2 regions of the Arthrobacter sp. StoSoilB22 genome follow, and region 2 is predicted to be linked to the other one. Evidence: riboswitches for the same ligand, from Rfam matches in the RefSeq annotation. Region 2 holds a riboswitch; the other holds the start of a gene.
The links. Region 2 has a riboswitch for cyclic di-AMP ahead of LDN70_RS02050 (NlpC/P60 family protein). Riboswitches for the same ligand answer to the same signal wherever they lie in the genome.

Region 1: it holds a riboswitch for cyclic di-AMP, as region 2 does, so the genes downstream of both, LDN70_RS19495 (hypothetical protein) here and LDN70_RS02050 (NlpC/P60 family protein) in region 2, are expected to answer to the same signal.

Annotation. Positions count from the first base shown of each region.
Region 1 covers NZ_AP024652.1:4,207,156-4,214,732, forward strand. Annotated here, with positions in the region: gene ptsP (phosphoenolpyruvate--protein phosphotransferase) at 1-1,421, shown strand, start outside; gene LDN70_RS19465 (HPr family phosphocarrier protein) at 1,452-1,730, shown strand; gene LDN70_RS19470 (helix-turn-helix domain-containing protein) at 1,870-2,286, shown strand; gene LDN70_RS19475 (maleylpyruvate isomerase mycothiol-dependent enzyme family protein) at 2,323-2,583, shown strand; gene LDN70_RS19480 (alpha/beta fold hydrolase) at 2,586-3,389, shown strand; gene LDN70_RS19485 (DUF6480 family protein) at 3,503-3,781, shown strand; gene LDN70_RS19490 (ATP-dependent DNA ligase) at 3,863-4,933, opposite strand; cyclic di-AMP (ydaO/yuaA leader) riboswitch at 5,173-5,321, shown strand; gene LDN70_RS19495 (hypothetical protein) at 5,324-6,646, shown strand; gene LDN70_RS19500 (PucR family transcriptional regulator) at 6,812-7,577, opposite strand, start outside.
Region 2 covers NZ_AP024652.1:412,022-419,598, reverse strand. Annotated here, with positions in the region: gene LDN70_RS02065 (type 1 glutamine amidotransferase domain-containing protein) at 1-641, shown strand, start outside; gene LDN70_RS02060 (universal stress protein) at 955-1,992, opposite strand; gene LDN70_RS02055 (NAD(P)/FAD-dependent oxidoreductase) at 2,411-3,103, shown strand; gene LDN70_RS02050 (NlpC/P60 family protein) at 3,266-4,063, opposite strand; cyclic di-AMP (ydaO/yuaA leader) riboswitch at 4,067-4,234, opposite strand; gene LDN70_RS02045 (copper resistance CopC family protein) at 4,409-5,044, opposite strand; gene LDN70_RS02040 (NCS2 family permease) at 5,160-6,602, shown strand; gene hutG (formimidoylglutamase) at 6,677-7,577, shown strand, end outside.

The sequences.
Region 1 (7,577 bases), 760 kb from region 2:
ATGCCGGCTCCTCGGCCGAAAGGGCTATCTGGGAAGCCGGCGCTTCCGTCTCCGAAATGCTGCACAACCTGGGCGGCTACATGGCCGAGCGCGCCACCGACGTCCTGGACGTGCGCGCCCGCATCGTTGCCGAACTCCGCGGCGTCCCCGCACCGGGTATTCCCGCCTCGGACACGCCCTTCATCCTGGTGGCCGAGGACCTCGCACCGGCGGACACCGCAACACTGAATCCCGCCGTGGTCCTTGCTCTGGTGACCTCGGGCGGCGGCCCGCAGTCCCACACGGCCATCATTGCGCGCTCACTCGGCCTGCCCGCCGTGGTGGCTGCGCACGGCGTTGACGATATTGCCGACGGTTCCGAGGTTTACGTAGACGGCGCAGCTGGCTTCGTGGCCGTATCGCCCTCTGATGAACAACGCGCTGCGGCGACTGCCTGGGCTGAGACCTCCGCGACGCTTGCGGAGTTTGACGGAAACGGCACGACGGCGGACGGCCACCTAGTGCCGCTCCTCGCCAACGTCGGCGGAGCCAAGGACGCCGTGGCAGCTGCCGCTTTGGGCGCCCAGGGTGTTGGCTTGTTCCGCACCGAATTCTGCTTCCTTGAACGAGACACCGAGCCCTCCGTGGAGGAGCAGGCCGCGGCTTACAAGGCCGTTTTTGACGCGTTCCCGGGCAAGAAAGTTGTCCTTCGCACGCTCGACGCCGGCGCCGACAAGCCACTCCCCTTCCTCACGGATGCCACCGAACCCAACCCTGCACTGGGTGTTCGCGGCTACCGCACCGACTTCACCACACCAGGCGTCCTGGAGCGCCAGCTCGAGGCCATTGCCCGGGCAGCTTCGGAATCCGACGCCGACGTGTGGGTCATGGCCCCCATGATCTCCACCGCCGCGGAAGCCGGCCGCTTCGCCTCCCTCTGCGCTGCTGCCGGAATCAAGACGCCGGGCGTGATGGTGGAGGTCCCCTCTGCTGCGCTGACCGCCGCCACCGTGCTGCGCGAAGTCGGGTTCGCGTCCCTCGGCACCAACGACCTCACCCAGTACGCCATGGCCGCCGACCGCCAGCTCGGACCCCTCGCGGAACTCAACACCCCGTGGCAGCCTGCCGTGCTCCGGCTCGTGCAGCTCACCGTTGAAGGTGCGGCGCAGGAAAGCTCCGGCCGCGAAGGCGACCCCAAGCCCGTGGGCGTCTGCGGTGAGGCTGCCGCCGACCCTGCCCTCGCCGTCGTACTGACCGGGCTGGGTGTCACCACACTGTCCATGACCGCGCGCTCCCTGCCCGCCGTCGGGACCGTGCTGAAAACGGTGACACTGGAGCAGGCGCAGGAACTGGCCCGGCTCGCTTTGTCTGCTCCGAGCGCTCTTGAGGCCCGCGACTGGGTCCGCGCCAAACTCCCCGTACTCGAAGAACTCGGCCTCTAACTTTTCGCTTCCGACTTTTAGGAGAAATCCATGCCCGAACGCACAGCCACCATCGCCAGCCGCTCCGGACTGCACGCCCGCCCCGCCGCCTTGTTCGCCGAGGCTGCAGGCGAGCAGCCCGTGGAGGTCACCATTGCCATGCAAGGCGAACCCGCCGATGACGCGCTCGACGCCGCGAGCATCCTTTCGCTCATGACGCTCGGCGCTGCCAAGGGTGACGTAGTGGTGCTGCGGGCCGAGGGGGACGGAGCCGACGCCGCGCTGGACGCACTGGTCAAGCTGCTGGAGACGGACTTGGACGCAGAGTAGCTGCTCGCCGGGTTGGGCCGGTACGACGATTCGCTGCACCTTGGACGGTTGGAGTCGTCCAAGGTGCAGCGATCCGTCTCAATGGATGCTGGACGCGGTGTGCGACGGTCCAACGTGAGCCACGCGCTAGGCTTCTGCCATGGCATTGATAGCTCCCCGCGTCACTCCTGGCTTGCCCGCCGATGACGCCCGGAATCTGGCACGCTCCCTCCAAGACAGCGATGACATCACCGTGTTCGTAGATGGCACGGTCCACCGCCTGCCCACCGAGGCGAGGGACGCCGTCGTCGACCTCCTCGCCAGGCTGAGCCGTGGCGAAACGGTGACGGTGAGCAGCGTGGAGGAAATGCTCACCACCTCACAAGCCGCTGAGCTTGCCGGCATCTCCCACACCTATCTGCGCAACATGACCGATCGCGGCGAAATCCCGGTGGAGTACCGGGGAACGCATCGTCGCATCCGGCAGGCCGCCATCATTGAATGGCTGGCAACGCAGAAGAAAAAGCAGCAAGCCCAAGCGGCTACGGCAGACGACGTCACCGATTCCCAGAGCTAGCCAACCCACATCACCAGCATGCTGTTCAATAGCGGTATGGCAAAAAGCTCCCCTTCGACCGTTTGGCCCGTGGTGCACCAGGAGCGTCGTGCGCTGATCCAAGACCTCGAACCGCTTGAGCCAGCGCAATGGCAGACGCCGTCCCTGTGCTCCGGCATCCGCCGCGACTACCCCGCCCAGCACGGGGCCACCGTACTCAGCGCATTACTGCTTGCGGTGTCAGGGCGGCCGATCGGGAGCGATGAAGTGAGCGGACCCGGAGCTCCGGTGTTCCTGCAACGGTTGGGAAACGAGTGAAGATGCCAGGGGACACAAAAGGATTGCTTTCTGCCGACGTCCAGGCCTTAGGCCTGACCGGCAGGATCCATTGGACGAAAGGCTCGCCTGCGCCGGAGCCGGGCGCAGAGCCGGGGAGCGAACCCGCGTACATCTTGATTCACGGGATCGGGGTGTCGCATAGATACCTGGCGCGGTTGCATGCTGTTCTCGCGGCGAGCGCACCGACGTACTCGCTGGACCTGCCCGGTTTTGGCGGGACGCCCAAGCCCGGTCGCCAGCTCTCAGTGGAGGACTACGGCGCGTTCATTGCCGATACACTCGCGTCGTGTGGCATCGACTCCTACGTGTTGGTGGGGCATTCGATGGGTACGCAATTTGCCATCGAGGCGGCCCTGCGCGCCCCCGAGCAGGTCAAGCAGTTAGTACTGATGGGTCCCGTGGTGGATTCACGGCATAAAAATGTGTGGCGGCAGTCGCTGGCCCTGACCCTCGACGGAATACTCCGCGAGAGTCCCACGTCCAACGCGATCGTCATGTCCGACTACTTCCGCTGCGGCCCGCGCTGGTACCTCACCGAGCTGCCGGTGATGATGAAATACCCCACGGAGAAAAGGCTGGCCGGCATCCAGGTACCGTTGCTGGTCCTGCGCGGTAGCCGCGACCAGGTGGCGGGCCCGGATTGGTCACTGCGGTTGTCCAGGACAGTGGTACAGGGTCGCTTGGTAGAGATTCCGGGCGTCGGGCACGTGGCGCAGCACATGCGTCCCAAGGCTGTGGCGGATGCCATCCGGAGCTTCGTCACCGCTACCACTCCGCACCGCTAAACACTGACGCACGACGCCGGCACCTGGACTGGGTGCCGCTTGTCGGGTAGCCGCGTCCCGGCTAGGCTGACGGAGCAAGCGCATTAGTAAGTTTGCTTACGAAAGGGCTGATCGTGACTGACAAAGACTCAACTGAAGAGACACAGGGCTTCGGCACCACCGGCGCCACAGGACCCTTCGCCACAGGATCCTATGACACGACCTCCGATGCCGACAGCATCCACGAAGATCCCGATATGCGCCAGGACGAGGACGAGGATCCCGCAGCCTCCGCCAACCCGGACCCCCTGGACGGCAACGTCACAGGGTTGGAGCCCGGCGGTGGAGTTCCTCCGGGAGAAACCCCGCCGGCCGAAGGCAGCATGAGCAGCGACCAAGGCCACCACGAGTAACTACGCTGCAAGCCTCGCTGTTACGTTGCTAACCCGCTGTTTCGTTGCTGGCCAGCGACGTAACAGCGGGTTGGCAACGCCCTAGGTGTTCGGTAGCTTCAGGATCTCCCCGAGATCGTACTCAGCGGGCTCTTCCAGCTGCGCGTACGTGCAGCTCCCGGGGGTCCTGTCCGGCCGCCACCTGCGGAACTGCGTGGTGTGCCGGAACCTGTCCCCCTCCATGTAGTCGTACTTCACTTCGATCACGAGCTCGGGGCGCAGGGGCACGAAGGAGAAGTCCTTGCCCCCGCTCCAGCGGCTTTGGGCGCCCGGCATGCGTGAACCCCCGGCAGCCTCGTCCTGCTTGGCCCATTCGCCCCACGGGTGCTGGTCGAGTTCAATCTGATACGGCTCAAGCTCAGCCACCAGGGCCTCGCGCTTGGCCATGGGAAACGATGCCACCACTCCCACGTGATGTAGCCGGCCGGTGTCGTCGTGCAGGCCAAGCAGCATGGAGCCCACTACTTTCGCGGTCTTGTGCCAGCGGAACCCAGCCACCACACAATCGGCCGTGCGCTCGTGTTTGGTCTTGAACATCACCCGCTTGTTCGGGAGGTACGCCCCATCCAGTGGTTTGGACAGCACACCATCCAGGCCCGCGCCCTCCAGTTGTACGAACCACTCCCGCGCCCGTTCCAGATCAGTCACCGCAGGAGTCACATACACAGGCGGCTCGGCCTCGGCGAGCGCACGTTCCAAAATGGCCCGGCGCTCGGAGAACGGCTTGTCCATGAGGTTCTGATCGCCCAGCGCGAGGATGTCGAACGCAATCATGGACGCCGGGGTCTTCTCTGCGAGCATACGGACGCGGCTGTCGGCGGGGTGGATCCGCTGCTGGAGCACCTCGAATTCGAGCCGGCCACCCTCGATCAGGACGATTTCGCCGTCAATCACGCATTTGTCCGGCAGGTTCTTCCTGAGGGCATCCACCAGCTCCGGGAAGTAGCGGGTCATGGGCTTCTCGTTGCGGCTGCCCAGGACGATCTCGTCGCCGTCCTTGAAGACGATGGTCCGGAAGCCGTCCCATTTGGGCTCGTAGTGCCCAACATCGGGGATGGTCGGAACGGATTTGGCGAGCATGGGCGAGACGGGTGGCATCACAGGCAGGTCCATAGACAATGTCTACCCGCCGGTGCGCGCCGAAGCTAGTGTTGGCCAGGGATATCTTGGTCGAGCGGCCCAGCGAGTGCCGCCCAGCACCGGCCCCGAAGCCTAAGCGCCAGAAGCCTACCGCTTAGGCTGAACTACCGCCCGTTACATTAATGTGACTTTACTTTCCGGCTCATGTACCGTCGTAGGGCGACCCATATCTCCGCTGGGCCGCTTCCGGATTGACGCCGAGCTCTGCCGCAATCCGGGATCCGCCAGACCCGCGGCAGAGACGGGGGACCCAGGTTCCCGGGCTTGTTACCCACAAGCCCTTGGGGTGAAGCCGCCTTGCGCGGCCGGACGGCCTCGTCCGAACCCGACAGCTAACCTCGAAGGCGTTGAGAGGCAACCACCATGTCCCCAACCATGGATCAGCCGCGCCGCGCCCAGACTGAAGGCGAGCGCACCAAGCCAACCGGACGCCGTCGGGCCCAACCCAGCGGATTCCTTGACAACGCGCCGGCAGATTCCGCCGCCGTCAGCGGAACGTCAAGCACGACGCCGGAACCCGCCACGGCGGCCATGCCCGCCGCGGTGAAACCCACCACGCGTGCGGAAATCCGCGCAGCCGAGCGCGAGCGTGCTGCCCGGGCCGTACTCGCGCCCGAGGAATCGGCGGCAGCTCCGAAGTCCACCACACCGGGACCTCCTACCGCAGCCATCCCCATCGTTCCGCCGGCCAGCCAGGAACCCGCCACCACGGCTATTCCAGTAGTGCAGCCTGCAACGCCGGAACCCGCAACTGCGGCCATTCCCGTAGTCACTGCCCGCGATGAGTCCGCGCGCACGCCGGAACCCACGGAGTCCCCGCGCAAGGACGCTGAGTCCCCGCGCGGCAAGTCTCCGGCTCAGGTGGCCGCAGCCGCTACAGCCTCAGCATCCTTGGCAAGCCGCCGGGACGTTCGAAAGCCGGCCGCTGCGCCCACCACCAAGTCCGGTTTTGGCGCCACATCCTCGTTCGGCCGTGAGCCGTTCGGCCGCGAACCACAGGCCGCCCTGCGCAAGGCGGCTTCGGTCAAACACATGAGCCAGCGCATGGCCGTGGTGGCGGGGGCCCTTGGCCTCGTGCTGACAGCCGGCGCTTTGGGGCCGGCCCTTGAACTTCCGTTCTTCGGCCAGGAAACCCCGTCGCAGGAAGCCGGCGGGGGCGAAGGCCGCACCTCGGGTTCGGCATCGCCCGGGCCCAAGGCTTCCTACACCACGGCGTCATCACCTTCGGCCTCCACGCCATCCACAGCATCAGGGGCAACGGCTTCCTCCGAGGCCGGCCAGCCCGCGACGATCGCGGAGGCACCCGGGGCGGTGTCGCCGTCGTCGACTCCCACCCCACAGGTTTCGCTCGCGGACCCGGTATGGGTTCCGTCAGCGGGCTCGTCCGCAGTCCCGGCAGTTCCTGGCGCCACCAGCCCGGCACCCACCCAGCCGGCCCCCGCGCCGAGCGATGTGCCGCCCTCGGACACCATCACTACACCGCCTGCGCCGACGCCAACGGGCACTCCCACACCGACCCCGACTCCCACAGGAACTGCGACTCCCACACCGACTCCAACGCCGACGGATACTGCAACGCCGACGTCCAAGCCGAAACCGGGCAAGCCGACCGCTGCCTCAGCACCGCAGCCCAGTGAATCGGCACTTCAGGACATCCTCGATGCCGCACAGAAGGTATTCGGTTGAGCACCCGCCTGCCGCGTACGTCCACCCATGCGGGGTGGCATAGCCGGTACTGCAGCAGCAGCCGGACTGCCACGTTCCGTCGGCGGATGGGGCGCTGGAGCTGCCAGCGTTTGCGGCGCTCGTAAGGCAACACCGCATACTTCGTACTTACAAGGGGAAGCAGGCTCAGATCCGTGGCCGTACTGCCCAACGCCTGGCCTTCAGGGCCGCATGTAACTCGAGCCGGATCGCGCCACTCAACGGATCAGCACCGATGAGCTGGCGGATCCGGCCGAGCCTGTTGTAGATGCTGCTCCTGTGGAGATGAAGTTTGGCGGCGACGTCCTGAACCGAGCCGTCATTGTCATAGAGCAATTCAAGGACGGGCAGGAGTTCGCCGTTTTTGTCGTGGTCCTCGAGTGCCCTGAAATGCACAGATCCCGTGTCATCCCAACCGCCCGGTGCTACCAAACGATCGAACAGCTGGTACACGCCAACAGTTCGGCTGTCCACGAGCTCACCCAAAGGGAGGTCTACTGCGGCCGCTTGGGCAGCAACCTTCGCTTGCCGGTACGCACCGGACAGCTGCCGGATAACTTGGAATGGTTCGCTGATCCCCAAGATTACCCTGTCCACTTTGCGGCCTGCGCGTTTGGCGAGCTCCAGTTGATAGTGCACCAAAACCTGGGCATGGTCCGCCCGGCCGCCCGACTCGCGGAACAACACAACGGAATGCGTCTCCGTTCCGGCGCTGAACAACGCGGCGTTCACGCCAATGGTGGACTGCAGCGCGGCAGATCGATGCGTCAGGGTAGCTGCAATGGGATCGACGTCGGACCTCGCACCATAGGGGTCGAGGATAGTCACCAGCTGCCACGGACCGCGGCCCTGGATTTCCTTCCAACCCGCGACGGCGGCCACAGCGTTGGATTCGCCGCCGCAGGCTGACAGA
Region 2 (7,577 bases):
ATTTTGCCTCCATCAAGGGGGGCCAGCCGCCCCGTGACGAAGTGGACACGGATGACCCCATCCAGGTTGCGTTCACCGAGGACGAGACCACCCGCGCCGGGCTGTACAACACCGCACGCGTGGACGTTGTTGATCCCGGCCAGTACGACGCCGTCTACCTGGTGGGCGGCCACGGCACCATGTGGGACTTCCCGGACAGCGAAGGGCTGCAGAACCTGGTTGCCAGCGTCTACAACGCCGGGGGCCTGGTGGGTGCTGTATGCCACGGACCGGCAGGCTTGCTGAACGTGGAATTGGATAATGGCTTCCGACTGGTGCAGGGCCGCGACGTGGCCGCCTTTACCAACGACGAGGAAGCGGCCGCAGGCAAGGACAAGGTCATCCCATTCTTCCTGGCAGACCGATTGGAAGAACAGGGTGCCCGCCACGTTTCCGCCCGTGTCTTCGAGGAAAAAGTGGTCGTGGACGAGCGCTTGGTAACTGGCCAGAACCCGGCCTCCGCCGCGGGAGTTGCCAAGGAGATGGAGAAACTCTTCGCGGAGGTCATCCATCAGGAAAAGGCCGAGGAGCAGCACGAGGCCGAGGCCGTGCGCGCCGAGAAGGACGCCCGCAAGCAGGCAGCGGCAGACGCCGAAAACTGACCTGTTTTTCAGCGGGGTCTAAGGGTCGGGTTGAACCGCGGCAGTCCTCGCAGCCGTTGGCTGATCCCTTCGATGGGGGCAGCCATCGCGGCCTCGGCCGCGGACATTTCACCGGATACTGTCTCCATGCCGCGACTGATGAAGCACCGTAGACGCGTTCCAGGTCCGGCCGCAGAGTTCGCACATGTTCTGGCATGCTCGTTGAGCTGACTGCCGTGGCGGCCCCCGGGGTCCGGACGGATGTCTGAGGTGCAGACGGCCGCTTGAGGTGGGCCCGAGTCCAGCCAGCTCCGGCCCACCGCTGCTGCTGAAGCTAGGTCACACCCAGCATGGGTCCAAACTTGTGACGGTCCGCCAGCCGGGGATCATCCCTGTCCGGAACAACCAGCACTGGCCCCTTGGCGTGGTGCAGGACTCCGTCTGATGTTGACCCCAGCAGCATTCCCGCGAATCCGCCTCGGCCACGGGTTCCCAAAACAACCAGCTCGACGCTGCGGCTGGTTTCCACAAGAACATCAACGGGCGAGCCATCCCGGAGGTCCGTCTCAATAGCCAACGAAGGGAAGTGGCTTCTGAGCCAGGCAACACCGGCGTCAAGCTGGACCCTGATATCGGCGAATAGGGCATCGCGGTCCAACGGAGCCGGAACCCACGCCAGGGAACCGCTGTACTGCGGAACAGCGCAGATGACGCGCAGTGTGGCTCCCATACGCTGCGCTTGCTCGGCAGCTTCGAGCACAGCAACGCGTGCTTGCTCGGAGCCGTCAACGCCTACTGCAACCACGTTTTCCACAGTGCGCGGGCCCGTTCTGGCGTGCTCGGCCTTGATGTGTTTGTCCTCGGTGTTCTCACCGAGGCGGTCAGCGCAATAGAGCGGGACCGTCACCGTGGGGCATTTGGCGTGCGCGGGCAGGGCACTACTCACCGAACCCAGGAGGCGCCCGACGAACCCACCGCGACCCCTGCTGCCGAACACCAGCAGCGCGGCCTCCTCGGAAAGGTCCAACAAGACACCAGCGGCATCACCGTTTTCCACGGAAGCATCGACGTCAATGGCATATCCGGAGACTTTGTCCAAGGCTTGACGAACGATCGCATCAGCGCCTTCGCGGATGACGGAATCGTCAACTGTTGCGTAGCCACCGTCCAAGCCGGAGGCCGCGAAAATTGGCACGGAGTACGCCGTGACAATATGCAGCGGAAGCTGGCGGCGCTCCGCCTCCCGTGCGGCCCAAACCAAGGCGCACTGACCGTGCTCTGAACCATCCACCCCGACGACGATGCCACCAGGTTCCACAACCTGGTCCTGGCCGTCCGGTGACTCTTCACTGTGTCTTCCGTGCTGGTCCATGGGGGCCTGCCTCTCCACCTACTGCTTGATGTTCCGGCTATTCTGCCAGAGGATCCCGGCCTAGAACTTCCAGACTGTTTTGTTGCCAACAGCCGGGGCAGGAGAAACCCGGAAATTCCTCCTCCCAATGCTCACTATTCTCGGTCAGCAGTGGCGAATCAAGACGACATTGGGCTATGTGCATAACGGTCAGGGCTCGGTTCCCGGCGGCCCCTGGGGTGCTCGCGGCGAAGAGACAAAACGCGCAGGCGGAGAGGCTATCCATGGCCGAAAAAGTTCGGTAGTGTTCGAGTCACCGAATGGCCGGAAAACGTGTCTCACACCACACGCCCCGGTCATTTACTTGCGGCCGCTTGGGGAACTCGGACGCGATCCCACGCGATGCCGAAAGGCACACACGTCAAGGAGGAACCAAGCAGTGTCACTCACGCCTGATTCCGGCACGGAACGCACCACCACCGTGATCATCGGAGCCGGCCTGTCCGGCTTGGCAGTTGCCAGCGAACTCAGCCGCTACGGCGTGGGTTCGATCGTGGTAGACGGGTTCGGCGCGTTATCCACTACTGGACCGTCCGTCCATACAGGCATGCTCCAACGCACCGACGCCGCAGATCCGGCAGCAATGCAGGAACGCAACGAAATCCTTCGCCACCTGAGGAACTACGCTGCCAGTCATCACCTGGACGTTCGCAACACCACTCGCGCTGTCCGCTTGGATTTCCTGGGCTCAGATCCCTCACGGCATATCGGATACGGTGTGGCCGCCAGCATGACAACCACAGGCCTGAGGACCGGGCTCCACGCATCCGGCCCCCACGAATCCCATCCTCGCCAGTGGGCAATCCACACAGCCCAAGGCGTTCTCCTGGCAGACCACGTAGTAGTGACACGCTGCGCCCAGAGCCAGCTACGGCGCATGCTGGCCGAACTTGGCATAGCAGTCGGCCAGAATCTTGCCGCGGCCATGCGGGCCGTAGGAATGCACCTGGTGGGCGTCGGAGACCTCATCACTCCGTCCCCCAAGGAAGTGCTGCGGCAAGCCAAGGCAGTGGGTCAGGCCATCTCCTCCAAGGTTGCCCTGCCGGCGGGTCCCGGCGTCGCCATCGCCTAGGAAGTCCCGCAAGCAAACGCGCTACCACCCCCGCAAGCCGGCCAAGTCCGCCGTCGTACGTCCCGCACTGAACTTTTACGAACAGAACTTAACGCCAAAGGCCGGTGCCTCCGGAGACATAAGTCTTCGAAGGCACCGGCCTTTGAACTGAAGCGTGAGGCTTTATGCGCCAGCGCGTACGTAGGTCAGGGGACCCGTTGCGGTCAACCAGCTGATCGGGTGGATGCCCGTCTGGTTGCCGTTGATGCCACCGCTGATGGCCTGGCCGTTGCCGATGTAGATAGCAACGTGGCCGGACTGGACGATCATGTCACCGGGCTGAGGATCGCTGACGACCTTGCCGTAGTTCATGAACTGCATGGGACCGAGGTCGCCTACCGGGATGCCTGCGGAACCAAGGGCCTTTTCGACCATGGCGGTGCAGTCCTGGAAGATACCGATCTGTGCGTAAGCCGAAGCAACCATGGCTGCGTTGACGCCGCCGGCGGCGGGGGCAGCTGCAGGAGCAGCGGCAACCGGTGCAGGTGCGGCAGCAACAGGAGCAGCAACCGCGGCCTGAGCGGCAACGGGAGCTGCAGCAGCAGCCGTGGTGACAGCTGCCTTCTTGGCTACGGGGGCCTCAACAACGGGGGCCGGCTTTTCGATGACCGGAGCTGCTACGGAAGCAACTGCGGGACGCTCGAAATTGACGGTAGCCGTCGACAGGGCGGTAACAACCTTGGTGGGTGCCTCGGAAACGGTCTCAGCAACCGTTGCGGGGCTGGAATCGCGCTGAACCGGGGTCTCAGCTGCGTGAGCAGCAATGGAACCGGTCAAAACGAGGCCCGAGGCTGCTGCGATAACAGCTGCCTGACGACCAGCGCCTGAAGCGTTGCTGGCAACTGCCTTCGAGATGGAGATGAACGGATTAGGACGTACGCTGTCCGCCTTACGACGGCCGCGAAGAATGCGTGAAGACATGAAAGAGCCTCTCCCGATGCCTGCGAGGTTAGCTGTCGGATTCGGATGGGAGTCACCCGGCCACTATCTCCCGCTGTTCAGCGAAAGCATCGTGACTTCACCCCAAGGCACGCTCGAAAGCGACCTAAATTGGGTTCCCCGTCTCTGCCGTAGGTTTGTCTGCGAACGGATTCCGGACTGCGGCAGAGCTAGGCAATCAGGCCGGAAGTGCCCGCTACGTGGAACAGGCACAGGAACTACGGTACGCGATGATTCTCCCGAAGTCACATTTAAGTAACGGGAAGTGGGCTTCTGGCGTGTCGCGGTAACCGATTCGAGATATTCGCAGGTACGTAGAAAACCGCGCTATTCCGCGGGAGTATCGCCCTCTGAGTCGTTGGACGCCGCCAATTTCTTCCGTGCGGTAACGGCGAGATAAATTACGAGACCCACAGCCACAACAGCCAGCCCCACAATGCTCCAAGGGAAAGGTTGGGAGGCGTCGGCGGCTGGCTCATTGTTACCGGCAGTCCCTGGTGCGGCGGTGCCCACTGTTGGTACCGCAGCTGAGGAAGCCGAAGCCGCTGGTGAGGCACCCGCCGTACCACTCGCCGACATCGAGCCTCCTGCGGCGGCTGTGAACGTGAAGGTGCCCTCAATCGGGTGCGAGTCGGAGCTGACCACGCGCCATACCACTGTGAACTCGCCGGCAGGGGCGCCCTCGCGGAGCTTCTGAACGGCCTGGTTGTCGATGATTTCGACCGGACCGTCCGCCCAGTTCTCGCCGCCGGCCGTCACCGTTACGCCCGAACCGATCGCGAGCGGGCGGTTGTTGAACGTAATGGAGACCGACGCCGGGACTTCCGCAACGCGGGCACCGTTGGCTGGCGCTGTGGACTCGGCGACGTCGTGCGCGGACGCCGGTGCCGCTGCAAACAGCAGGGCGGAAGCAAAAGCAAGAGCAGCGACGACGGCGGCCAGAAGCGGGCGGATGGTACGCATGGGGCGGTTTCTCCTAGTGTTGGCTTCCTTACAGACTAGGCGAATCGTTGGGAGGGCCCGCACCGGACAACATAGGATTTGAGAGCAAACTCCCCCTCGATCCCCGGAGACCTTCATGCTTAAACAAGGTTCTGCAGTCGACCGCTACTTCAAGATCTCCGAACGTGGATCCACATATTCGCGGGAAATCCGTGGCGGCTTCGCGACCTTCTTCGCCATGAGCTACATCGTGGTGCTCAATCCACTGATCCTCTCCGGACCCGATTCGAGTGGCGCGTCGCTGGGTTTCACCGCCGTGGCAGCCACCACGGCGTTCGTTGCCGGCATCCTGACCATCCTCATGGGAGCCTGGGCCAAGCACCCGTTCGCCGTGGCTACAGGCTTGGGCGTCAACGCGTTCGTCGCAGTCACGGTGGCATCGCACCCCGGGCTGACATGGCCGGACATGATGGGACTCGTGGTGCTTTCCGGCATCACCATGCTCATCCTGGTGCTGACCGGATTCCGGACTGCAGTGTTCAAGGCGGTGCCCGAAGCCCTCAAAACGGCAATCGTTGTGGGCATTGGCCTCTTCATCGCCCTCATCGGCCTGGTTAACGCCGGTTTCGTCCGGCGCATCCCCGACGCCGCCGGAACCACCGTTCCACTCGGTCTGGGCGTGGACGGCAAGCTCCTTGGCTGGCCCACCCTGGTATTCGCAGTGGGCCTGATCCTCACCATCGCGCTGGTGGTCCGGAAGGTCCGCGGAGCCATCCTGATCGGCATCGTGGTTTCCACCGCGCTGGCTGCCATCCTCGAGTTCACTCTCCACATTGGCCCAAGCTTTGACGGCACCAACGTCAACCCCCGCGGCTGGTCCCTGGTGGCCCCCAAGCTCAGTGAATGGGGCGCACCGGACCTGTCCCTGATCGGCAAGGCCAACCCGTTCGGCGCCTTTGAGCACCTCGGTTTCATCGGTGCAGCTTTGCTGGCATTCGTGATCCTGCTCAGCATCTTCTTCGACGCCATGGGCACCATGGTGGGCCTGGCCAACGAGGCCGGGACAGTGGATAAGGACGGGAACATCCCCAACGTGGACCGGGTGCTCCAAGTGGACGCGCTCGGAGCGATCGTGGGTGGTGGGGCCTCTGTTTCGTCCAACCAGATCTTTGTGGAGTCCGGTGCAGGAATCGGCGAAGGTGCACGAACCGGGCTCGCCTCGATCGTCACCGGCGCACTCTTCCTGGTTGCCATGTTCTTCACTCCCCTGATCAACCTGGTGCCGTTCGAGGCCGTGGCCCCCGCCCTGGTAGTGGTGGGCTTCATGATGGTCTCCCAGGTGGGCAAGATCGACTGGCAGGACTGGGGCGTCGGAATTCCCGCGTTCCTGACCATCGCGCTCATGCCGTTCACCTACTCGATTGCCAACGGCCTCGGCGCCGGCTTCATCTCCTACGTCCTGATCCGCACCTTCCAGGGCCGCGCCCGCGAAGTCCACCCGCTGATGTGGGCTGTGGCTGCTGCCTTCCTGCTGTTCTTCGGCATCGGAACCGTGGAAGAGCTGCTGGGCGTCAAGTAGCCCAGTCCGGGATTTCAGACACTCCCGGCGCTGGGTCACTGGTTTTTGGGCCCCGCGTCGGGTGTGCTGGAAGCATGGAAACAAGCGCCCCCACCGTTGACGTCAATCCCACACCGTGGACCGGCCGCTTTGATGGGGACGGCGCCGAGCACCGCCGCTGGTGGCAAGCTGTAGCACCCCACACCGTTTCCGGCACCGCAGCAGCCTCGCGCCCCGCCGTCGTGCTTGGTTTCTGCAGCGACGCCGGCGTCCTCCGCAACAAGGGCCGTGTGGGCGCCGCCGCCGCACCAGCCGCCATCCGTGCGGCTCTGGGTCCGCTGGCTTTCCACCTTGACCGCGACGTGTTCGACGCCGGTGATGTGGTTGTGGAGGACGACTCACTTGAGGCTGGCCAAGAGCGCGCCGGGCACGCCATTTCGGGACTGCTCGACGCCGGCAACCTCACCGTGGTGCTGGGCGGAGGCCACGAAACCGCGTTTGCCAGCTACCTTGGCGTAGCCGGTTCTGACGCTGTTCGAGGCAAGCGCGTGGGTGTGCTGAACCTGGACGCCCACTTTGACCTGCGCGACGAACCCACGCCGAGCTCGGGGACGCCGTTCCTGCAGATGGCCCACGCGGAAGCTGCCGCTGGGCGCCAACTGCAGTACGCCGTCGTCGGAATTTCAGAGCCGAACAACACACGAACGCTCTTCGATACGGCCAACCGGCTGGGCGTGAAGTACCTCCTTGATGAGCTCTGCACGCCGGAAGCCGTGGAAGTGTTCGTTGCTGATTTCCTGGCCGGCGTTGATGTGCTGTACCTGACCATCGATTTGGACGTAATGCCGGCGTCGGTGGCGCCCGGAGTGAGTGCCCCCGCTGCTTATGGCGTGCCGCTGCCGGTGATCGGCGCCATCTGCCGGCAGGTTGCTACGAGCGGAAAGCTGCTCCACGTGGACGTCGCAGAGTTGAATCCGGAGTTCGACATCGATTCCA